Regions from separate parts of the Streptomyces sp. YIM S03343 genome, predicted to be linked through region 1. Evidence: riboswitches for the same ligand, from Rfam matches in the RefSeq annotation. Region 1 holds a riboswitch; each other region holds the start of a gene.

The links. A riboswitch is a leader RNA that binds a small molecule or an ion and turns the genes downstream of it on or off. The one in region 1 is predicted to bind cyclic di-AMP.
Region 2: linked by a shared signal. The riboswitch ahead of ACSYGN_RS21330 (M23 family metallopeptidase) and the one ahead of ACSYGN_RS15785 (C40 family peptidase) in region 1 are both predicted to bind cyclic di-AMP.
Region 3: linked by a shared signal. The riboswitch ahead of ACSYGN_RS06060 (M23 family metallopeptidase) and the one ahead of ACSYGN_RS15785 (C40 family peptidase) in region 1 are both predicted to bind cyclic di-AMP.

Annotation. Positions count from the first base shown of each region.
Region 1 covers NZ_JBPUKX010000001.1:3,712,889-3,718,985, forward strand. The annotation lists gene ACSYGN_RS15775 (M23 family metallopeptidase) at 1-768, shown strand, start outside; gene ACSYGN_RS15780 (ATP-dependent DNA helicase) at 826-3,408, opposite strand; cyclic di-AMP (ydaO/yuaA leader) riboswitch at 3,774-3,945, shown strand; gene ACSYGN_RS15785 (C40 family peptidase) at 3,954-5,141, shown strand; gene ACSYGN_RS15790 (TetR/AcrR family transcriptional regulator) at 5,521-6,097, opposite strand, start outside.
Region 2 covers NZ_JBPUKX010000001.1:4,908,820-4,914,916, forward strand. The annotation lists gene ACSYGN_RS21310 (MarR family winged helix-turn-helix transcriptional regulator) at 1-466, opposite strand, end outside; gene ACSYGN_RS21315 (dihydrofolate reductase family protein) at 609-1,739, shown strand; tRNA gene ACSYGN_RS21320 (tRNA-Met) at 1,881-1,954, opposite strand; gene ACSYGN_RS21325 (PP2C family protein-serine/threonine phosphatase) at 2,121-3,191, shown strand; cyclic di-AMP (ydaO/yuaA leader) riboswitch at 3,505-3,661, shown strand; gene ACSYGN_RS21330 (M23 family metallopeptidase) at 3,672-4,724, shown strand; gene ACSYGN_RS21335 (PrsW family intramembrane metalloprotease) at 4,863-6,097, opposite strand, start outside.
Region 3 covers NZ_JBPUKX010000001.1:1,342,713-1,348,809, forward strand. The annotation lists gene ACSYGN_RS06055 (SGNH/GDSL hydrolase family protein) at 1-534, opposite strand, end outside; gene ACSYGN_RS06060 (M23 family metallopeptidase) at 821-1,783, opposite strand; cyclic di-AMP (ydaO/yuaA leader) riboswitch at 1,788-1,953, opposite strand; gene ACSYGN_RS06065 (alpha-galactosidase) at 2,328-4,427, opposite strand; gene ACSYGN_RS06070 (tyrosine-protein phosphatase) at 4,644-5,441, shown strand; gene ACSYGN_RS06075 (DUF6126 family protein) at 5,504-5,623, opposite strand; gene ACSYGN_RS06080 (helix-turn-helix domain-containing protein) at 5,620-6,097, opposite strand, start outside.

The sequences.
Region 1 (6,097 bases):
TACACCCCGCTCCCCGCCTCCCGCAGCGCGGCTCGCTCACGCCGCCGTACCCCCGCGAAACGCTCCGCGCTCCTCACGGTGGCCGTGCCCTCTGTGTGTGTGATGGGTGTGGCCGGTGTGGCCGCCGCGTCCGTCGGCAATCTGACCGGTGGCGACAAGGAGACCTCGGCGTCCGCCTCGGACGCGCAGTCGGTGAAGCCGTCCGTCGCGAACAACAAGCTCGACACCCAGCTCGCGAGTCTCGCCGCGGGCGCCGACGACTTCGCCGACCGGGCCAGCCGTACGCAGGAACGTATCGACCTCAAGGCCGAGCGGGTGGCCGAGAAGAAGAAGGCCGCCGAGGAGGCCGCCCGCAAGGAGCGGCTGCGCCCCAAGTTCGCCATCCCGGTCGCACAGCGGGGCCTGAGCGCCTACTTCGGCCAGGCCGGCGTCAACTGGATGTCCGTGCACACCGGCATCGACTTCCCGGTCTCCTACGGCACCACCGTGATGGCCGCGACCGACGGCGTCGTCAGCACCAAGTGGAACAGCGCCTACGGCAACATGATGATCGTGACCGCGAAGGACGGCACGGAGACGTGGTACTGCCACCTCTCCACCTACCGCGTGGCCTCCGGTACGACGGTCAAGGCCGGTGACCCGATCGCGTACTCCGGGAATTCCGGCAACTCGACCGGCCCGCACCTGCACTTCGAGGTGCGCCCGGCCGGAGGGTCCCCCATCGACCCGCTCCCGTGGCTGCGCAGCCACGGCCTCGACCCGACGTAGCACCGGCGGCGGCCGGAGGGAGCAGGGAGTTCCCGCCCCGCGCCCCGGTCCTGCCGCCTACAGCTTCTCCACCGGCGCGTACCGCAGCAGCAGCTTCTTGGGCCTGTCGTCGCCGAAGTCGATGGTGGCCACGGCATCGCCGCCCGTGCCCTGGACCCCGACGACGGTGCCCAGCCCGAACTGGTCGTGGGTCACCCGGTCCCCGACCGCGAGAGACACCACCGGCTTCTCCGACGTCCGGCGTGTGGCGAACCCCGACGCGCCCGACGCCGACGAGCGTGAACGCGACGACGACAGCGAGGCCGCGACACCCGCCACCGGCCTGGAGGAGACGGGAGCGACCGCTCCGGTGCGCTTCCACTCCAGATGCGCGGCCGGGATCTCCTCCAGGAAGCGGGAGGGCGGATTGTAGGAGGGCTGGCCCCAGGCGCTGCGCAGGGTGGAGCGGGTCAGATACAGCCGCTCCCGCGCGCGTGTGATCCCGACGTAGGCAAGGCGCCGCTCCTCCTCCAGCTCCTTGGTCTGGCCGAGGGCGCGCATGTGCGGGAACACGCCGTCCTCCATGCCGGTGAGGAAGACGACCGGGAACTCGAGGCCCTTGGCGGTGTGCAGGGTCATCAGGGTGATGACGCCCGAGCCGTCCTCCTCGTCGTCCGGGATCTGGTCGGAGTCGGCGACCAGCGCGACCTGTTCGAGGAAGTCGGCGAGCGTGCCACCGGAGGCCACAGCGGCCACGCCTCCCGCAGCCCCCGCAGCCCCCGCAGCCTCAGTGGCAGCCGCAGCCTCAGTGGCCGCCGCAGCCTCAGTGGCCGCCGCAGCGCCCTCGCCGCGCGCCTGCTCGAACTCCAGAGCCACGGCGGCGAGTTCCTGGAGGTTCTCGATACGGGTCTCGTCCTGCGGATCGGTGGACGCCTGCAACTCGGCGAGATAGCCGGTGCGTTCGAGGACGGCCTCCAGGACGGTGGCCGGTCCGGCGCCGGACTCGACGATCGTACGGAGTTCCTCCATCAGCACGTTGAACCGCCTGACGGCGTTCGTCGACCGGGCCGCCATGCCGTACGCCTCGTCGACGCGGCGCAGCGCCTGCGAGAAGCTGATCCGCTCGCGCTGGGCGAGCGCGTCGATCATGGCCTCGGCGCGATCGCCGATGCCGCGCTTGGGGACGTTGAGGATGCGGCGCAGCGGAACGGAGTCCTCCGGGTTGGCGAGCACCCGCAGATAGGCGAGGACGTCCCGGACCTCCTTGCGCTCGTAGAAGCGGACGCCGCCGACGACCTTGTAGGGCAGGCCGACGCGGATGAAGACCTCTTCGAAGACACGGGACTGGGCGTTGGTGCGGTAGAACACGGCGACGTCACCGGCCCTGGCCTCGCCCGCGTCCGTGAGGCGGTCTATCTCGTCGGCGACGAACTGCGCCTCGTCGTGCTCGGTGTCGGCGACATAGCCGGTGATCCGGGCGCCCGCGCCCGCGTTGGTCCACAGGTTCTTGGGGCGGCGGGACTCGTTGCGCTCGATGACCGCGTTGGCCGCGCTCAGGATGGTCTGCGTGGACCGGTAGTTCTGCTCCAGCAGGATCGTCGTGGCGTCCGGGTAGTCCTCCTCGAACTGGAGGATGTTGCGGATGGTCGCGCCGCGGAAGGCGTAGATCGACTGGTCGGCGTCGCCCACGACGCACAGTTCGGCGGGCTGGAGGTCGTTCTCGCCGGGCGGTACGTCCACCGGGCGCTCCGCGGTGCCGACCAGCTCGCGCACCAGCGCGTACTGGGCGTGGTTGGTGTCCTGGTACTCGTCGACGAGGACATGACGGAAGCGGCGGCGGTAGTGCTCGGCGACGTCCGGGAAGGCGCGCAGCAAATTGACCGTCGTCATGATCAGGTCGTCGAAGTCGAGGGCGTTCGCCTCGCGCAGCCGGGACTGGTAGAGCGCGTACGCCTGGGCGAGGGTCTTCTCGAAGCCGTCGGCGGCCTGGGCGGCGAAGTCCTCCTCGTCGATCAGCTCGTTCTTCAGGTTGGAGATCTTGGCACTGAAGGACTTCGGCGGGTAGCGCTTGGGGTCGAGGTCCAGGTCACGGCAGACGAGCGCCATCAGACGCTTGCTGTCGGCGGCGTCGTAGATCGAGAAGGAGGAGGTGAAGCCGAGCTTCTTGGACTCCCGGCGCAGGATGCGCACGCATGCGCTGTGGAAGGTCATCACCCACATCGCGTTCGCCCGCGGCCCGACGAGCTGCTCGACGCGCTCCTTCATCTCGCCGGCGGCCTTGTTGGTGAAGGTGATCGCGAGGATCTGGCCCGGGTGCACGCCGCGATCGGCCAGCAGATACGCAATGCGGTGCGTGAGCACACGGGTCTTGCCGGAACCGGCTCCGGCCACGATGAGCAGCGGGGTGCCGGAGTGCGCGACGGCGGCGCTCTGGTTGTCGTTCAGCCCCTCCAGCAGGGCGGCCGGATCCACGGCGGGGCGCGGGGCGCCGTTGCGGTAGTACTCGTCCCGGTCCGGAGGCACGTCGAACTTCCCGCCGAACAGATCGTCCGGAAGCGACTCCGGTACGTGTTCGTCCTCGGGCGGCGGCGGGGGCTCCTCGTCATGGCCCCGCGGGGCCTGGAGATCCGCCAGGAAGCTGTCGTCAAAGAGGCTGCTCATCGCTCTCCGAGTCTAGGACCCCCCACTGACAACCCGGGCCCGCTCCGGGAATCCCCCGGCGGCACCGCCGGGCGTACGCGGACCCGCGCACGGACCAGGACGCATCAGGCACGCGGACACCGGCGACCGGGCACATCGCACCCGGGCCGCACCCGGGCCGCATCCGAACCGCCCCCGGACCAGACCATCCCCCGTCTCGGACAAGCGGTCGCAGATCCCCCCATAAGGACGACGACAAAGCCTCACCGAGGTGAAGGTCACAAATTAGTATCGGGCATATCGGCCATCAACCTTCACAGAGGCCACACGAGTTGGCTACCGTGCCGGGCAGGCCGCACGACCCCCACCGGCGAACGTCGCCGGGCCGCGCGGCTCCGCCGAGTCCGGTGCGCCCCCACGGCAGCCGGAGCCGGGGACCCAACCGAACTTGGGGTGAATCGGCCCGTATCCCCGCCGGGATAGGGACCGTAGGGCAACCCTTCCGAACCACCCGCCCGAACCCGACAGCTAACCCGGTAGGCGGAACGTGGAAGGAGTCGCCTCCCTTGGCGTCGCACCGCAAGTCGCGCCCCGCCGGCCCGCGCGTCGCAGGCATACGCACCCCCGCCATCGCCACGGCCGCCGCCCTCACCTCCGTGGCCCTTCTCTCCCAGACCGCCAACGCGGCGCCCTCGGACGACAGACCGAGCCTGGAGGAGGTCCAGAAGAAGGTCGACGACCTCTACCGCCAGGCCGAGTCGGCGACCGAGAAGTACAACGCGGCCAAGGAGAAGTCCACTAAGCAGCGGAAGCGCGTCGACACCCTCCTCGACGACGTCGCCAAGCGCACCCAGAAGCTCAACACGGCCAGGGAGCAGCTGGGTTCCTTCGCCGCCGCCCAGTACCGCACGGGCGCCGCCGAACCCGACACGGCGACCTTCCTCCTCGCGGACTCTCCGCAGGACTACTTCGACCAGACGCAGTTGATGAGCCGTCTGACCAACCGCCAGAAGGGCGCGGTCGACGACTACATCAGCGAGCAGTCGGCGACGATGAAGAAGCGTCAGGAGGCCGCGCAGAGCCTGGAGGCGCTCACCACGTCGCAGACGGACCTGAAGACGGCCAAGGCCACGGTCCAGACGAAGCTCACCGACGCGCGTGACCTGCTCTCGAAGCTCAACGCCGAGGAGAAGGCCCGGCTCGCGGCGATCGAGAAGAAGAAGCAGGAAGAAGCCGCAGCCAAGGCCGCCGAACTGGCGAAGCAGCAGGCGGCGGCCGAGAAGGCAGCGGCAGAGAAGGCGGCCCAGGACAACGCGTCCTCGGGCTCGTCCTCGGATTCGTCCTCCTCCTCATCGGGCTCTTCATCAGGCTCGTCGTCTTCCTCGGACTCGACCTCGACGAAGGCGGAGAAGGCGCTGGCGTTCGCCCGGGCGCAGATCGGCAAGCCGTATGTGTGGGGCGCCACCGGCCCCGGCTCCTACGACTGCTCGGGCCTCACCCAGGCCGCATGGAAGGCGGCGGGCGTCAGCCTCCCGCGTGTGACGTACGACCAGGTCAACGCAGGAACGACGGTCTCCGTTGCCGACGCGAAGCCGGGTGACCTGATCTTCTTCTATTCCGATGTCAGCCACGTCGGTCTCTACATCGGCAACGGCATGATGATCCACGCCCCGAAGCCCGGCGCGTACGTGCGCGAGGAGTCGATCTACTACGGCGGCGCGTCGATCATCCACAGCGTGGTGCGGGTGGCCTGACCGCCTCTGGGGCCGCTTCAGATCTGTCGGATTCTCAGCGATCTGTCGTCAAGTTGTCGTCTGTGACAGATCGCCGAGAATCGCCCCCGTCCCGTCGCAATGACGCTGTCGGATTCTCACTCGTTCTCGTTCGAGCTGTCGGATTCTCATTGCGTCGCGTACTGATGAGCGGCGGTGTATGCCTCGTTCGTTTGATCTCATTTCTCTGGTCCGGTTCTCGCTGTACCCGTCACGGCCGCTTTCGGCAGGTATGGGGAGCCCGGGGTGGCAACGGACCTCGGCCTGGTCGACGTCGAGTGGGCTGAAGGCGAGGGTGGCGGGCGGAGGAAGTCCGTACTGGAGGCGGGGTCCCGGGTTCCGTTCGAGTCTCTCCGGCGGGTTACGCCGGTGGCGTGCCGGCCAGGCCGTGCAGGAGCAGGTCGGTGAGGGTGTCGAGGATCTCGTCGTCGCTGGCGGCGGGGCCGTGGGTGTCAGCGGTGAGGATGGCGTAGCCGAGGCCGGAGACCATGGCGCCCATGGCGGCGGCGACCAGTGTGGGGTCGCCGGGTAGCTGGTGCCCGTGGGACTGCAGGTAGCGGAGGTGGTCGCGGAGTACCTCGGTCTCGGTGGCGAGATCGCGCCAGGCCCGGCCCGATCCGAGGTCCGCCACGATGCGGGACTGGGTCAGGGCGACCACGACCGGCAGGTGGTCGCGGAACATCTGCCAGCCGACGGCGAGGTGGCCGCGTAGTTGGTCGCGGTCGCTCAGGTCGTGCTGGGGCGGGTAGTCGCCGGCGTCGATCTCGTGGTCGATCTGGGCGTTCATGTCGGCCAGCAGAGCTTGGAGCAGTTCTTCCTTGCCCGTGTAGTGGTCGTAGAAGGATCCGGTGGCGCGGCCGGCGGCCGCCGTGATGTCGCCGATCTTCGTGTTCAGGTAGCCGCGCTCGGCGAACAGCCGCCGGGCGGCGTCCTTCAGT
Region 2 (6,097 bases), 1.2 Mb from region 1:
CCGCCCCGCGATCCTCACCCTGGAGCCCCCGCACGATCCCCGTGCAGATCTCCTCCAGCTGCCCCACCTGCTCCGGGGTGAGCCGGTCGAAGAGCGTGGCGCGCACCGTCTCGACATGCCCGGGCGCCGTACGCTCCAGCACGGCCATCCCCTCGTCGGTCAGCACCGCGATGCTGCTGCGCTTGTCCCAGCGGCAGTCCTCGCGGCGCAGCAGCCCGTCCCGCTCCAGCCGGGTCACGGCGTACGTCAGCCTGCTGCGCGTGATCTTCAGGGTCTCGGCGAGATCGGTCATCCGCAGCCGGTGGTCCGGCGCGGCGGACAGGTTGGCCAGCACCGAGTAGAACAGATGGGGCATGCCGGCCTCCTGCTGGAGCTGCCGGTCGATCGCGTCCTCCAGGAGCTGCGACGCGGCGATGTACGCGCGCCAGGCGCGCTGCTCGTCGGGGGTGAGCCAGCGGGTCGTCATGCTCCCAGTGTAGGTTTGTTTCAAACTTGAACCAAGGCGACCGTCCCCCGAACCCCTGGCCGTCCCCCCGAACCCCTGACCGTCTCCGAAGCCCCTGACCGACCTTTGATGCCCCAAGGCCCCCGAAGAGAGCGCCGACGCCATGCCGTACCCGTACGTCCTCCTGTCCGCCGCCGTCTCCCTCGACGGCTACCTGGACGACACCGGCCCCGAGCGCCTGCTGCTGTCCGGCCCGGCCGACTTCGACCGGGTCGACGAGGTACGGGCGTCCTGCGACGCCATCCTGATCGGCGCCGGCACCATCCGCGCCGACAACCCGCGCCTGCTGGTCAACTCCCCCGAGCGCCGGGATGCCCGCCGCGCCGCCGGGCAGCCGGAGTACCCCCTCAAGGTGACCGTCAGCGCCACGGGCGACCTGGACCCGGCGGCCCAGTTCTGGCACACCGGCGGGGACAAGCTGCTCTACACGACGGACAAAGGCGCCGACCGTGCCGGCGAACTGGCCCTCGCCGCCGATGTCGTCCCCCTCGGTCCCGCCCTCGACTGGCGGGAGCTGCTGACCCATCTGTACGAGGTGCGCAGGGTGCGCCGCCTGATGGTGGAGGGCGGCGGCACCGTCCACACCCAGCTCCTCCAGCATGGCCTCGCCGACGAACTCCAGCTGGTGCTCGCCCCGCTCTTCGTGGGCGACCCGGACGCCCCCCGCCTCTTCGGCCCCGGCACCTACCAGGGCGGACGGCTGCGGCTGCTGGAGACCCGCGCCATAGGCGACGTCGTCCTGATGCGCTACGAGCCCACCGCCCCCGGCACCGGTCCGCTCGCCACCGCCGCCGACCGGCACTGGCTGCGGCTGGCCTGCGAGCTGGCCGCGCTGTGCCCGCCGTCGGACACCGCGTTCAGCGTCGGTGCGGTGGCCGTCGCCGCCGACGGCACCGAGCTGGCCCGCGGCCACTCCCGGGAGGGGGGCGACACGGTCGTGCACGCGGAGGAGGCGGCCCTCGCCAAGACCGACCCGGCCGACCCGCGGCTGCCCGGCGCCACCGTCTACAGCAGCCTGGAACCCTGCGCCCGCCGCGCCTCCCGCCCCGCGCCCTGCGCCCGGCTGATTCTCGACGCGGGCGTACGGCGTGTCGTGACCGCCTGGCGGGAGCCGGACACCTTCGTCGCGGCGGCCGACGGCAACGGGCTGCTGACGGCGAACGGCGCCACCGTGGTCGTCATACCGGAGTACGAGCCCACCGCCAAGGCACCCAACGGGCATCTGCTGGACTGAGGGCGGGGAAGCGGTGCTCCCGCACGCCCGCACGACGGCGAGAACTGGACCGGGAAACCGGGAGAACCGGGGGAGCAGGGAGAACAGGAAAAAAGCCTGGGGCCGGAATCCATCACATGGATTCCGGCCCCAGGCCTTCAGTAGCGGGGACAGGATTTGAACCTGCGACCTCTGGGTTATGAGCCCAGCGAGCTACCGAGCTGCTCCACCCCGCGTCGGTGAGACCAGTGTACGGCATCTGGCAGGGTGCCCGCTCATCCGCTCGGCTCAGCCCCGTTCGCCGCCCGCCGCCGGGGCCGGACACTGGAGGTACGTCGGCTACGGACGGGGAGTCGGGTGGAGTGGCCTGGTGAGGTGGAGGAGCGACCCGGGCGCCGCATCATGTACGCCCGTACCGCCGTACGGCTCCTGCCCGCGCTGCTGCTGGCCGGCGGGATCCTCTTCGACTACCTCACCCCGCAGGAGTTCTCCGCGACCCCGCTGCTCACCGCCGCGCCGCTGGTCGCCGCCCCGCTCTACTCGCGGCGCGGCACGGTCCTCACCGGGCTCGCGGCCGTGCTCGCCGCGGTGGCCGTGCTGATCGGTCACGCCACACGGCATGTCGTGGTGGCCGTCGGCGCGGTGACGGAGCTGGTCACCGTCACCACGGTCGCGGTGCTCGCCGTCCTCATCAACATCCTCGTGCAGCGCGGGCAGCGGCAGCTCGCCTCCGTTCGCGAGATCGCCGAGGCCGCGCAGCTCGCTGTACTGCCCGAGCCGGAGGAACGCATCGGCGGTCTGGACATCGCGGCGCGCTACGAGGCGGCGCAGGCCGGGGCGTCCATCGGCGGCGATCTCTACGCCGTGCAGGACAGCCCGCACGGCGTCCGGCTGATCGTCGGGGACGTGCGGGGCAAGGGGATGGGTGCGGTGGGCATCGTGGCCGTCGTCATCGGGGCCTTCCGGGAGGCCGCCGAGCAGGAGGCCACGCTGGAGGCGGTCGCCCAGCGGTTGGAGCGGGCGCTGGTGCGCGAGGACAACCGGCGCGAGGCCGTCGACGCCGTCGAGGGGTTCACCACCGCCGTCCTCGCGGAGATCCCGCAGGGCGAGCCACTCGTCCGCGTCGTCAACCGCGGCCACCCCCCGCCGCTGCTGCTCCTCGCCGATGGCACCGTGCGCGTGCTGCACGCCGACACGGCGGCGCTGCCGCTCGGGCTGGGTGAGCTGAGCGCCCTGCCCGACCGCACCCAGGAGACGGACTTCCCGCCCGGGGCCACGCTGCTGCTCTACACCGACGGGCTGTCCGAGGCGCGCGACGCGCACGGCGTGTTCTACGACCCCGAGACAGGGCTCGGCGGCCGGACCTTCCCGGGCCCGCAGCCGCTGCTCACCGCCCTCGCCGCGGAGGCGCACCGGCACGCCGGGGGCGGTCTGACGGACGACATGGCGCTGCTCGCGGTACGGCGGCCGTGACACATCTCTCCGGCCGGTGGCGTGACACAAGTCTCCGGCCGACGCGTGACGCTTCCCGTCGGTCTCGCGCTGATATCGGTCCGGTATCACGTTGGGTGAGCGGACGGTCTCGCTCCGCATAACATCTGAGTCACCGTCACCGCCGCGGTGGCTGATGGGTGGAGGTCAACTCGCCCGATTTACGCCGGTCATGGCGGGTAAGTCCGGCGGAAAAATCTTGCTGATCACGGGGAACGGCTTGGAATCTCCCCTCCGCGTCTATTAACGTTCGATAACGCAGCGCGGTTGTCCCAGCCGTCACAAGAGACGGCTCCGTGCGCACGCGCCGAGTCCCGCAAGGGAGCCGGGGAACCACCACCCTGGGGTGAATCACGCGGATACCGCCGTGGAAGCACGGCGTTATACGCGCGTAGGAGACCTTCCTGCTCCGAACCCGTCAGCTAACCCGGTAGGCGAGAAGGAAGGAAGGAGCGCGCCCACGTGGCGTCTAACCGGCCTCTCACGGAGTCTCCGTACGTACCCGGCCAGCGCGGGGGAACCGACACCTTCGGCTACGGCGAGTACCAGACCGACGAGGGTCCCTGGCAGGAGTGGAACCCCACCGAGGACTCCCTCCGCCCGGTACGAGGCCGGCACCGCGTCGGCAAGCAGCGCGGCGGCGGACTCGCCCGCAGCTCCACCGTCCTGGGCGTCGGTGTCATAGCGGCCGTCGGCGCGGGCGGCATGGCCAGCGCCAACACCGGCAAGCCGCCGGTCTCCATCTCCATGCCCGATCTGCCCTCCGTGGGCTCCCTGCTCGGCGACTCCGGCTCGGGCGGCGACTCGGGCAGCGACTCGGCCAAGGCGTCCCAGGCCGCGCTCAGCACCATGACGACGACGGTGGCCGACAGCAAGAGCTCCGACGCGGGCGAGGCGCTGCGCAACCGGATCATGGCGCAGGCCGAGCAGCAGCAGACCCAGGTCGCGAACAAGGCCCAGACGGCCGCCGAAACCGCCGCCGCCAAGCGCACCGCTGCCGCCGCTGCCGCCGCCGAGAAGGCCGCCGCCGCCAAGGCCGAGGCGGCCAAGGCGAAGGCGGAGGAGGCCGCGAAGAAGAAGGCCGAGGCCGCGCGCCTGGCCGCGCTGGCCAAGCAGTACACGCTGCCGGTCGCGTCCTACACCATCACCGGCACCTTCGGTCAGGCCGGCACGTTGTGGTCCTCCGGCTATCACACAGGCCTCGACTTCGCCGCGCCCACGGGCACGCTGATCAAGGCGATCCACAGCGGCACGATCACCGAGGCGGGCTGGGCCGGCGCCTACGGGTACCGCACCATCCTGACTCTCGATGACGGTACCGAGCTGTGGTTCAACCACCAGTCGTCGATCAGCGTCTCCGTCGGCCAGAAGGTCAGCACGGGCGATGTGATCGGCCGCGTCGGCGCCACCGGCAACGTCACCGGCCCGCATCTGCACCTGGAGGTCCACCCGAACGGGCAGGCCACCGCCACCGATCCGATGACATGGCTGCGCGGCAAGGGCCTCAACCCCTGACGGCGCTCAGCCTCTGGCAGGCTGGCTGTTCTGCTTCTCTCTTATCCCTCCCCTCTGGTCTCCGGCGGTCCTGACGGCTTCCCCCCGACGTCAGGGCTGCCGGTTTTTGCATGCGGCGGGGCGGATGGGGCCGACGGCTCAGGTGAGATAGGGGTTGTGGATGGGGTACGGCGCGGCGGGAGCGCCGTACCCGTGGCCGCCGGAGCCGCCATAGCCGTACGCCGCGGGCGGCGGCCACGGAGAGGGCACCGTCCCGTACGTCGCCCCGTGCCTTCCGCGCTCCGGCCAGACGCGTGCGGCCGCGTGCTGGAGGGCGGGGCGGGCGATGTGGCGGCGGTTCCACAGCTCGCCCAACAGTTCGGCCTCGCGGACGACGAAGTCGGGGCCGGCGCGTCCGCCGCGTCCGCGATGGCGCAGGAAGGCCAGCGAGGTGGCGATGGCCTCGTACTCGGCGACGGCGCGGGCGGCGGGCTTGCCCCAGTAGTGGCGCGCGTACTCGCGGGCGATGCCGCGCGCCCGCATCGAACCGAGCACGAACGGCTCGGCGGGCGTCAGCCAGCCCGCGACGGCATAGGCGGGCAGCTCCTCCCGTACGGTCCTCAGCTCGCGCTGTCTGGTCCAGACGGCGAGCCAGGTCAGCAGCCCGAACGCGGGCACCATGAACGCGCCGTACACCGCGAAGAAGCCGTACTGGCCGAGGGAGGACGAGCCGTTCCAGACGGCGTGCATGCTCATCGCGAGCAGCAGCCCGGACAACGGCAGCAGGAAGCGGCGGACGCGCTGGTGGTCGGCGCAGAGGGCGGAGACCCCGAAGCCGATGCCGGTGAGGACGGTGAAGAGGGGGTGCGCGAAGGGGGACATGATGACGCGCACGAAGAAGGTCGCGGCGGTGACGGAGGCGATGCCGCGGTCGCCGGTGAGCTGGTCGGTGCCGAAGGCGGTGCCGAGATAGAGGATGTTCTCGGTGAACGCGAAGCCGGTGGCGGTGACCCCGGCTATCACCACGCCGTCGACCAGCCCGGTGAAGTTCCGTCTGCGGAACAGGAAGACGAGCAGTACGGCGGCGGCCTTGGCGGACTCCTCCACGATGGGGGCGATGACGGTGGCGCCGAGGGTGTCGGCGTTCGTCGGGTCGGCGGTGGCCGTGGCTATCCATCTGGTGGCGAAGCTGTTGGCGACGATCGCTATGAGCGCGGCGGCGCAGGCTCCCCAGGCGAAGGCGAAGAGCAGATTGCGCCAGGGGCCGGGTTCGACGCGGTCGAGCCAGCGGAAGGCGGTGATCAGCAGCGGTACGGGCAGTACGGCGAGGCCGAGGCCTACCAGGAACCCGTCGGTGCCGGTCTGTTCACGCACCAGGGCCAGGATGACCAGCC
Region 3 (6,097 bases), 2.4 Mb from region 1:
GCCCTCCGCCGAGAGGTGCAGCCGGTCGTCGTCCCAGGCCCGGCGGTCCTGGATCGACCGCAGCGACCACAGGTCGAGCACCGGGCAGCCGTACCGGTCGGCGATCGCCCTCACATGCCCGTTGTACGTCGCGATCTTGCCCCGCAGATGCTTGAGCACGGGGATGCCGCGGGTGTCGAAGCCGGTGGTCACGAGGACCGTGCCGGCCACCCCGGTGAGTTGGGCGACCGCCGCCTCGAAGCGCTCGGCCACTTCGTCCGGGTCGCTGCCCGGGCGGATGATGTCGTTGCCGCCCGCGCAGAAGGAGACCAGGTCCGGTGCGAGCGCCACGGCCCTCGGGAGCTGGTCCTCCACGATCTGGTCGAGCAGCTTGCCGCGTACGGCAAGGCTGGTGTAATCGAAATCGCCTTCGGGCCGCTGGTCGGCGAGCAGTACGGCGAACCGGTCGGCCCATCCGACGAACTGGCCGTCGGGGCCGGGGTCACCCACTCCCTCGGTGAAGCTGTCCCCCACCGCCACGTACGACCCGATCACTGATCTGTTGTCACTCTTCGAATCGTCTGCCACAAGCGGCCATGATTCACCCTTCGATGTGACCTACGCGACCGTAGGCAAGGCTTGACGGGCGGTGACAAAGGCCACTCGTAAAGCGTTTGCCAACCCGGAATACCTGTTCTACCTGGGGTGTTGTCGGCTCGGCAGGCCCGGAGCCCGGAGGTGCCCGGCCGGTGCCGGTCCGGCGCCCGGGCAGACCGAAGACCGGACCCGGGGATCGTGGTCCGGCCTTCGGCGGATTGCGGGGGTGTGCGGCGGGCGGGTGTCAGCCGACGGCTACGCCGTGCTCGCGGAGCCAGGCGACCGGGTCGATGTCCGAGCCGTAGTCGGGGGTGGTACGGATCTCGAAGTGCAGGTGCGGGCCCGTCACATTGCCGGTCGCACCCGAGAGACCGACCTGCTGACCCGTCGTCACGGACTGACCGGCGGAGACGGACAGCTGGGACAGGTGCGCGTACTGCGCGTAGTGGCCGTCGGCGAGCCGGATCACGACCTGGTTGCCGTACGCGCCGCCCCAGCCTGCCGAGACGACGGTGCCCGCGCCGACAGCCTTGAGGGAGGTACCGGTTGGGACCACGAAGTCGACGCCGGTGTGGTAACCGCTGGACCACATGCTGCCCGCGACGTGGTACGACGTACCGACGGTGCCGCCGACGACCGGCAGCGTGAAACCGGAGCCCGTGGGGGCGGAGGCATTCGTGGCGGTCGCGGTGCCGGCGGAGGCAGACGGCGCGGACGGCGCGGACTGTGCGGACTGTGCGGACGACGGCGTCGGCTTCGACTCGGCGGTGGCGGCCGTGGCATGGCGCCCGAGGGTGAGCTTCAGACCGGGGTGGATCAGGGAGGGGTTGCCGCCCACGGCCTCGCGGTTGTCCCGGTAGAGGCGGTGCCAGCCGCCGCGGACCCGGTGCTCGGCGGCGATCTTCGCGAGGTAGTCGCCGGTGTGGACGGTGTAGATCTTCGTCCGCGTGCTCTTCGCGTCGGACGCCCGTCCGGCCTGGTGCGCGGCGACCGGCGCGGCCTGGACGGTCTGTGCCGGAGCCGTCTGCGCGACCGACTGCGAGACGGACTGCGTGGCCGACTGGACGGCCGACTGCGGGGTCGCGGCGTGCGCGCCCCCGGCGCCGATGAGCGGCAGGGCCAGCGCCGCGCCGCCGGTTCCGGCGACGGCTATGGAGCGGGTGAAGCGCTGGGACTTGGGGCGGCGGTGCTTACCCTTCGCGGGCATGGCGAATTCCTCTCCGGCGCCTGCGAGGTGAGCTGTCGGGTTCGGGCTGGAGCTGCCCGGCCATGACGAAGGGTCACGGCTTCACCCCGAGCCTGTGCCGGAGACCGGACCAGGCAGTCGTACCTGTGGGTCCCCCGCTCCTGCCGTACGCGGGTGAGTGTGTGCGGAGTCCGGTCGGTGGCAGGATTCGGCGGTCCGTCCGGATTGATGGCGAACGTAGGCGACCAGGACGCGAATCAACAAGCCGGTGGTTCCCGGGATACGCGTTTCCCTTGATCTTTTCCCGGAATTCACGGTCACCCTCCGTGAATTCCGCCCCGATTTCTCCTGGCAATTCCCAAGGAAAACCTTATGAATTACGTGAACATGACGGACGACTCACCGTCACGGATATGAGCCTCCTCACCCGCCCCTTCTCCACCGCCCCCCATTCCTGGCCGAGTTGGAATGAAGGACAATGAAAGCATTGGAACGGCAGCGAAGTCCAACGAAGACAATCTAAAGCAAATGAAGGTGAGCTAATGCCCTAATTAGGACAGAAGCCTCAGATTCGCCGCAGCCGCAGGACTGTTGCGTCCAGGTCGCCGCTCAGCCCGGTGCGCAGACCGTGATGCTGCAGCACCGCGCCCCGGTGAACTTCGCCCGTTTCGCGGCATTCGTACGCCGCTGTCGGGTCAAGTCCGCGCAGCCGCAGCGACGGAACGGGTTCGCCGTAGTGCTGGGCCTGGAGGCAGGCGAGGAGGACCGTCTCGTCGCCGAGCGAGTACTGCACCGCGCTCAGCCCGCCGTCCGGCGGCCGCAGCCGGTACTGGTCGCCGCGCTGCACCACGGGCCGGATCTCCTTGTACAGCTCCACCCAGCCGCGCGCCTCGGCCAGCTCCTCCTCGCTCCAGTCGCTGAGGTGCCCGCCGATTCCGAGCACTCCGGCCATGGCGCTGACGAACCGGAAACGCAGACTGCTGGAGCGATGGTTGAGCTGGATGTTCGGGCTGTCGGTGACCCAGGCGGCCATCACCCGGGCCGGGTGGATCTGGCTGAAGCCGTGCTGGATCTCCAACCGGTCGAGCGGGTCGGTGTTGTCCGAGGTCCACACCTGGTCCGTACGGCTCATCACACCGAGGTCGATCCGGCCGCCACCGCCCGAGCAGGACTCGAAGGCCACGTCCGGATAGGCGGACCTGAGCCGGTCGAGAAGGCCGTAGAAGGCGCGGACATGGTCGACCCACAGCCGCTGCGGATACGGCTCGCCCGGCCAGCCGGCGTCGGTGAAGCAGCGGTTGAAGTCCCACTTCACATAGTCGACGGGAGTGGACGCGAGCAGGTCGTCCAACTGCTCCCAGAGATATTCCTGGACATCCTCGCGGGCGAGGTTCAGCACCAGTTGGTTGCGGAACTCCGTGCGCTTGCGCCCCGGCTGGTACTGCACCCAGTCGGGGTGCGCCCGGTAGAGGTCGCTGTCCGCGTTGACCATCTCGGGCTCGACCCAGATACCGAACTGCATTCCGAGGGCGTGCACATAATCGGCGAGGGGCTTGAGGCCGCCCGGGAAGCGGTCGGGGTTGGGACGCCAGTCGCCGAGCCCGGCGCGGTCACAGGTGCGCGAGCCGAACCAGCCGTCGTCCACCACGAACAGCTCGACCCCGATCGCGGCGGCCCGCCGGGCGAGCACGCTCTGCTGCTCCTCGGTGATGTCGAAGTGCGTGGCCTCCCAGGAGTTGAACAGCACCGGCCGGTCCCGCTCGGCATCCGGAATGACGTACGCGCGCTGATAGGCGTGCCAGGCGCGGCTGGCCCCGCCGAAACCGGCGCCGCTCCACAGGCCCGCGAAGACGGGCGTGGTGTACGACTCGCCCGGCGCGAGCAACAGCAGCCCCGAGTCGTCGTACCCGGCGCCGCCGGTGATCTGTACGCGCGCGTCGGGGAGTTGGGCGACCGCGATACGCCAGGAACCGGACCAGCCCAGCGCGCAGCCGTAGACCTCGCCGAACTCCTCGGTGGCGCCGGTGTCGAGCGCGACCCAGGGCAGATGCTGGTGCCCGGTGTGGCCCCGGCGGCTGCCGATGACCTTGTCGCCGTAGGTGAGCGGCGCACTCGCGAGCCGGGACTCGGCGGCCCAGCGGCCGTGGAGTTGGGACAGCCGCCAGCCCTCACGCTCGGGCAGGGTCCAGGTGGCCGGGTCGGCGCGCAGCAGCTCCAGTGGCTCCGCGCCCTCGTTGCCGAGGGTCACCCAGCGCTCGACCACGTCGTCACGCATCCGGTAGTGCAGGACGATCGTCAGGCCGTCGTCCCTGAAGCGCAGCCGCAGTTCGTCGCCCTCGGACCCGTCGTGCGCGTCAGGCGCATCATGCTCGTAGGTCTCGAATCGCCATTCGGTGCCGCGTCGTTCGGCGGAGCGCACGGACAGGGCGGGCCGTACGAAGCGGGCGCCGCCCTCGACCGGGTACTCCTCACGGCCGTCGAGAGCGGACTCGAAGGGGCGGTAAGGAGGGAGAATGCCCTCGATGAGGGACTCGGCGTCGGCGAGGGTGATTCTGGGACCCCAGTGCAGATGCAGGAGTACGTCGTCGTCCGTGAGGTGGACGGCGTAGCCGCTCTTGGGCCCCGTCAGCAGCCACGTACGTCCGTTTCCGGCGATCTCCAGCACTGCGCCTCCACAGTTCCCGACAAGCCCGCTCAGACTCCCACATGATCCATGCTCAAGGGCGGCGAGCAGCGAAGCAACGTCTGTGGAAAACTCGCGGGAACTCGTTTGCCCCTGCCTGTGGACAGCTCATTGCCCAGGGAAACCGTGCCGTATCGTCGAAGTCGCATCCGCCGGTCCACCCGCCGAGCACCGGTGGAGCCGATGAGAGGAGCCTCCGTGACGCAGCAGGTCCCGTCGACCGAACCAGAACTGGCCGGTGTGCGCAATTTCCGTGACGTGGGGGGCCTGCCGACCGTGGACGGCCGCCGGGTGCGGCAGGGGGTGCTGTTCCGCAGCGGTCATCTCGCACACGCGACGGACGAGGACACCGTATTCCTGGCCTCGCTGGGGCTGCACACGATCTTCGACTTCCGTAATGCCGCCGACCGCAGGCTGGAGGGCCCGGACGTCGACCTGCCCGGGGTGCGCAATGTGAACCTGCCGCTGAGCGACCCGGCGGACGGCGCCGAGTTCTGGAAGATGATCCGCGACGGCGACCTCGACCAGTTGCGCACCCTGCTCGGCGAGGGCAAGGCGGCGGGCCGGATGATCGCCTCCTACCGGGCGATCGTCACCGACCGCACCGCGGAGCACGCACAGGTGCTGGCGGCGCTCGCCGAGGACAGCGTCCCGGCGCTGATGCACTGCGCGGCCGGCAAGGACCGCGCGGGCATGTCGATAGCCGTCACGCTGCTCGCGCTGGGCGTGGAGCGCGAGGCGATCTTCACCGACTATCTGGAGTCCAACGCCAAGCACCGCCGCTACAAGGTGCACCGCAACGGCAGCGTCGACTCGGCGTACTCCCCCGAGGTCATGGAGCTGATCAGCCCGCTGTTCGACGCACGGGCCGAATATCTGACGGCGGCGCTGGAGACCGCCGAGGAGACCTGGGGCGGCGTCGACACCTATCTGGAACGGGGGCTCGGGGTCACCCCGCAGGTCCGGGAACGGCTGCGGGACCGGCTGCTCGACTAGGAATCGACCGGCGCCGGTTCCTGACCGGTTCTTTCGTCCGGTCACCGCGGTTTCCCGGTGGGCTACTTGGCGCCCACCGAGAACAGCAGATAGATGAAAGCCGCGAAGAGATGGCCGACGGCGATGTAGATGATCAGGCGGATCCACAGGGCACGGGGGAACTTCTCCTCCATGTTGCTCATGGCATCTCTCCGGTGTGGGGGCCCAGACACAGGGCGGCGGCGGGACTCTGCAAGAGGGTGTGCACGAACAGCAGGTCGACGCCGCCTCGATCTGCGGCGGCGAGACGGTGCGGGGTGAGCGAGTCGAAGTGCGCGCTGTCGCCCGGGTCGAGACGGTGCGTGGCGTCGCCGAGGCGCAGCACCAGCTGCCCCTCGATGACGTACAGCCACTCCTCGCCGGGATGCACGCGCACGATGTCGCCCTGTGAGCCGTACGGGACATGGACGCGCAGCGCCTGCATCCCGCGGCCGGGGGCGCCGGCCTGCCAGTAGCTCCAGCCGCCTGCCGCGGTGGGCTCCATGGAGGCGGAGCGCACCACGGCGTCGCGGTCGGGGACCCGCTCACCGAGCAGTTCGGAGACCGTCGTACCGTAGATACGAGCGAGCGCGAGCAGCATGGGCAAGGAGGGCTGACGCTGCCCCGTCTCCAGTCGG